Regions from separate parts of the Romboutsia hominis genome, predicted to be linked through region 2. Evidence: a T-box and tRNA genes for the amino acid it is inferred to sense, from the RefSeq annotation. Region 2 holds a T-box; the other holds one or more tRNA genes.
What was found. The T-box of region 2 lies ahead of tyrS (tyrosine--tRNA ligase). A T-box ahead of a tRNA ligase gene usually reads a tRNA of that ligase, here a tRNA-Tyr.

Region 1: it encodes a tRNA-Tyr, which carries the amino acid that the T-box ahead of tyrS (tyrosine--tRNA ligase) is inferred to sense. The anticodon was not compared.

The regions. Positions count from the first base shown of each region.
Region 1 is NZ_LN650648.1:2,948,623-2,950,961, reverse strand. Features, by position in the region: tRNA gene FRIFI_RS14535 (tRNA-His) at 1-16, opposite strand, end outside; tRNA gene FRIFI_RS14530 (tRNA-Pro) at 28-104, opposite strand; tRNA gene FRIFI_RS14525 (tRNA-Ile) at 125-201, opposite strand; tRNA gene FRIFI_RS14520 (tRNA-Met) at 214-290, opposite strand; tRNA gene FRIFI_RS14515 (tRNA-Phe) at 300-375, opposite strand; tRNA gene FRIFI_RS14510 (tRNA-Ser) at 379-467, opposite strand; tRNA gene FRIFI_RS14505 (tRNA-Lys) at 472-547, opposite strand; tRNA gene FRIFI_RS14500 (tRNA-Gln) at 558-633, opposite strand; tRNA gene FRIFI_RS14495 (tRNA-Arg) at 641-717, opposite strand; tRNA gene FRIFI_RS14490 (tRNA-Gly) at 730-804, opposite strand; tRNA gene FRIFI_RS14485 (tRNA-Leu) at 825-908, opposite strand; tRNA gene FRIFI_RS14480 (tRNA-Tyr) at 919-1,003, opposite strand; tRNA gene FRIFI_RS14475 (tRNA-Thr) at 1,011-1,085, opposite strand; tRNA gene FRIFI_RS14470 (tRNA-Asn) at 1,090-1,165, opposite strand; tRNA gene FRIFI_RS14465 (tRNA-Asp) at 1,194-1,270, opposite strand; tRNA gene FRIFI_RS14460 (tRNA-Val) at 1,276-1,351, opposite strand; tRNA gene FRIFI_RS14455 (tRNA-Gly) at 1,361-1,434, opposite strand; tRNA gene FRIFI_RS14450 (tRNA-Glu) at 1,444-1,518, opposite strand; tRNA gene FRIFI_RS14445 (tRNA-Met) at 1,528-1,603, opposite strand; tRNA gene FRIFI_RS14440 (tRNA-Leu) at 1,614-1,702, opposite strand; tRNA gene FRIFI_RS14435 (tRNA-Cys) at 1,719-1,792, opposite strand; tRNA gene FRIFI_RS14430 (tRNA-His) at 1,801-1,877, opposite strand; tRNA gene FRIFI_RS14425 (tRNA-Pro) at 1,889-1,965, opposite strand; tRNA gene FRIFI_RS14420 (tRNA-Ile) at 1,986-2,062, opposite strand; tRNA gene FRIFI_RS14415 (tRNA-Met) at 2,075-2,151, opposite strand; tRNA gene FRIFI_RS14410 (tRNA-Phe) at 2,161-2,236, opposite strand; tRNA gene FRIFI_RS14405 (tRNA-Ser) at 2,240-2,328, opposite strand; tRNA gene FRIFI_RS14400 (tRNA-Lys) at 2,333-2,339, opposite strand, start outside.
Region 2 is NZ_LN650648.1:1,150,567-1,152,905, reverse strand. Features, by position in the region: gene tyrS (tyrosine--tRNA ligase) at 1-946, opposite strand, end outside; T-box leader at 1,058-1,307, opposite strand; gene FRIFI_RS05525 (glycerophosphodiester phosphodiesterase family protein) at 1,368-2,099, opposite strand; gene FRIFI_RS05520 (DUF2232 domain-containing protein) at 2,104-2,339, opposite strand, start outside.

The DNA of each region.
Region 1 (2,339 bases), 1.2 Mb from region 2:
ACTGAGCTATACCCACCATATCTATATTGGTCGAGGTGAAGGGACTCGAACCCCCGGCCCCATGGTCCCAAACCATGTGCGCTACCAAACTGCGCTACACCTCGGTATTACTGAGTAATTAATGTGGTGGGCCATCAGGGACTCGAACCCCAGACCTACCGGTTATGAGCCGGGCGCTCTAACCAACTGAGCTAATGGCCCACATTAATTAAGTGGTAGCGGTAACAGGAGTCGAACCTGTGACCTTTCGGGTATGAACCGAACGCTCTAGCCAACTAAGCTATACCGCCACGAATTAATGGTGCCCAGAGGCGGAATCGAACCACCGACACGGGGATTTTCAGTCCCCTGCTCTACCGACTGAGCTATCTGGGCATTTGGCGGAGAGGGTGGGATTCGAACCCACGGTGCCGTTAAGCATCACTGGTTTTCAAGACCAGCTCCTTAAACCACTCGGACACCTCTCCGTATTGGTGACCCATCCGCGACTCGAACGCGGGACACCCTGATTAAAAGTCAGGTGCTCTACCGACTGAGCTAATGGGTCATATTTAATTTGGCAGGGGATGCAGGACTCGAACCTACGCATGTAGCAGTCAAAGTGCTATGCCTTACCGACTTGGCGAATCCCCTATGAATGTGGTGAGCGCACAGGGATTCGAACCCCGGACACACGCCTTAGAAGGGCGTTGCTCTATCCAGCTGAGCTATGCACCCACATTATTTATTTGGAGCGGGAAACGAGATTCGAACTCGCGACTTCAACCTTGGCAAGGTTGCGCTCTACCACTGAACTATTCCCGCATAGTTTAGTTTATTAAAAGTGGTGCGGATGAAGGGAGTCGAACCCCCACGCCGTAGGCGCCAGATCCTAAGTCTGGTGCGTCTGCCAATTCCGCCACATCCGCATACTTTTTATGGTGGAGGATGGTGGATTCGAACCACCGAAAGCAATGCTAACAGATTTACAGTCTGCCCCCTTTGGCCGCTCGGGAAATCCTCCGTATTTATGGAGCTGGTGATAGGAATCGAACCTACAACCTGCTGATTACAAGTCAGCTGCTCTACCGTTGAGCCACACCAGCGTATTGGCGGGAATAACAGGACTCGAACCTGTGACCCAATGATTAACAGTCATTTGCTCTACCAACTGAGCCATATTCCCACATAAAAAGTATTTATTAAATTTAACTTGGCGACCTGGAAGGGACTCGAACCCTCGACCTCCAGCGTGACAGGCTGGCATTCTAACCAGCTGAACTACCAGGCCGCGAATGGTGGGACTAACAGGGCTCGAACCTGTGACCCCCTGCTTGTAAGGCAGGTGCTCTCCCAGCTGAGCTATAGTCCCATAAGTTTTTGGAGCGGGTGAAGGGGATCGAACCCTCACAGCCGGCTTGGAAGGCCGGAACTCTACCATTGAGCTACACCCGCATATTAAGTTGGTGACCCATAGGGGAATCGAACCCCTGTTACCGCCGTGAAAGGGCGGTGTCTTGACCGCTTGACCAATGGGCCATATTTATTTGGTTGCGGAGGCAGGACTCGAACCTGCGACCTTCGGGTTATGAGCCCGACGAGCTGCCAACTGCTCCACCCCGCGATATTAAAGTTGGTGCCGAAGACCGGAATCGAACCGGTACGAGAGGTAAGTCCCGCAGGATTTTAAGTCCTGTGCGTCTGCCAGTTCCGCCACTTCGGCATTCAATTTTTTTGAGTGGAGGCGACACCCAGATTCGAACTGGGGATCAAGGAGTTGCAGTCCACTGCCTTACCACTTGGCTATGTCGCCTTATTAAATGGGGTGGATAATGAGATTCGAACTCACGGCCTCCAGAGCCACAATCTGGCGCTCTAACCAGCTGAGCTATACCCACCATATCTATATTGGTCGAGGTGAAGGGACTCGAACCCCCGGCCCCATGGTCCCAAACCATGTGCGCTACCAAACTGCGCTACACCTCGGTATTACTGAGTAATTAATGTGGTGGGCCATCAGGGACTCGAACCCCAGACCTACCGGTTATGAGCCGGGCGCTCTAACCAACTGAGCTAATGGCCCACATTAATTAAGTGGTAGCGGTAACAGGAGTCGAACCTGTGACCTTTCGGGTATGAACCGAACGCTCTAGCCAACTAAGCTATACCGCCACGAATTAATGGTGCCCAGAGGCGGAATCGAACCACCGACACGGGGATTTTCAGTCCCCTGCTCTACCGACTGAGCTATCTGGGCATTTGGCGGAGAGGGTGGGATTCGAACCCACGGTGCCGTTAAGCATCACTGGTTTTCAAGACCAGCTCCTTAAACCACTCGGACACCTCTCCGTATTGGTGAC
Region 2 (2,339 bases):
TTTCTTCAGCGAAGTTTGCTTTTTCTTCTCCGTGGTATAATCTTACTATTTCTTTAGCAAGTTCCATTTTTATATCTCTTGGATTTTTTCTATCTTCTTTTAAATCTTTTTCTATTTCAGCTACTACATCAGGGTGAACATCAGTTACTAAGTTGTAGTATTTAACTATTAATGAATCTGGTATTTCCATAGCTTTTTGATACATTACACCAGCTTCTTCATCTACTCCTATGTAGTTTCCTAAACTCTTACTCATTTTATTAACGCCATCTAGTCCTTCTATTATAGGCATCATTATAACTACTTGAGAATCTTGACCAAATTCTTTTTGTAGTGCTCTACCCATAAGTAAGTTAAATCTTTGGTCAGTTCCACCTAATTCTATATCAGCTTTTATAGCAACTGAATCATATCCTTGCATTAATGGGTAGAAGAATTCGTGTACTGATATTGGAGTATGGCTTTCATATCTCTTTTTAAAGTCTTCTCTTTCTAACATTCTAGCAACAGTTATAGTTGCAGCTAATTTAACAACATCTTCAAAGTTTAACTTTCCTAGCCATTCACTGTTAAATCTTACTTCTGTCTTTTCTTTATCTAAAACTTTAAATATTTGTTCTTGGTAAGTTTTTGCATTTTCTAAAACTTGCTCTGTAGTTAATGCCTTTCTAGCTTGAGATTTTCCAGTTGGATCTCCTATCTTTCCTGTAAAGTCTCCTATTATTATTACTACCTTGTGTCCTAAGTCTTGTAATTGCTTCATTTTTCTAAGAACAACAGTATGCCCTAAGTGTATATCTGGTGCTGATGGGTCAAGACCTAACTTAACAACTAACTGTCTTCCCTCTTTGTGAGCATTAGTTAATTTTTCTCTTAAGTCCTTTTCATCTATTAAATCTTCTACACCTTTTAATATAATTTTTACTTGTTCATCTAAATTAAACATATTTACCCTCCTGTTATTTTATATTTATAAATTTGCTTAAGTCTTATTTTTTAGCAAATCATTTTTTAATGATATAAAACTTTTTTGTATTAAAAAAAGCCTTCATCCTTATAAAAGGACGAAAGCTTGTGCTTACGTGTTACCACCTTAATTTATTAATACCTCACAGTATTAACCTCATTAGGTACAAAATTATACCCTAGCATTATAACGTATGCTACTCCGTTTTTCCCTAGTGGTTGTTATCTTTCAGGAAAACTGCTCCAAGATGTATTCAAATTAACTTTTCTTGCTCCTCTCACCTACCGGAAACTCTCTGTTAGAATACATTAATCCTACTAATTCTTATCATAGCTTTATATTAATATTTTTTCATTTATGTCTATAATATATTCTTAAAATTATATTTTGTCAATACTTTTTAACATTTATTTGGATCTATACCTTCAAATATTATATTATCTGCATATTTGGATGCTTTTTTATATTGATTACAATTAAGTATAGTCCAAGTTATAACTGGAATATTACTCCTAATTAACTGAACCCTTTTACTTTGAATACTTTTTATATCATAAGATACAAAGTCAGGCTTTGTTTTAAAATTTAGTATCATTCCCCTTAAAAATATTTTTTTGTACCATTTTATTATTGTATCTTTGTAATCAAATGATATTTGCCCTCTTATTATATTATTTGCATTTTCTTTGTACCATAGAAGTACCCTTGGATTAAAAGACTGTATAGCAAACTTACCTTCATAATTTTTTACTATCTTATAAACCTCACTACTCATATCTATAGCATCTCCAAGAGCCTTTAATTCTATTAAGACTGGTACCCTGTTATTTACAATATCTAATACGTCCACTAAAAGAGGTATCTTTTCATCAGTGTTTAATAGCCTTAGTTTGCTTATTTCATTATAAGTCATATTATTTATAGTACCTTTATATCCTGTCATTCTTTCTAAAAACTCATCATGAAATACTACTGCCTTTTTATCTTTTGTAAGTTGTACATCTAATTCTATACCATAGTTATATTTTATAGAATTTATAAAAGCCCCCATAGAGTTTTCTGGATATATATTGTTATGAAGTCCTCTATGTGAAAAGGGACATTTTTTGATAAAACTTACATCCTTAACCACATTTTCACCCTCTACTTAATATATTATTTAATATTCCTATTTGTTGATTTCTTATATTTACCTTTATATCTAATATTATATTAATTATGATTATAATAAATGTAGTTATCTTAAATATTAATACCAATGCTATTAACATTAAAATAGATAATATCCTTATATGAGCTACTTTCTTATTTTTAGATAATAAATAATTTTGTATTGCTGTATATCCATCTTTTATCACAAAGTAAAATGATA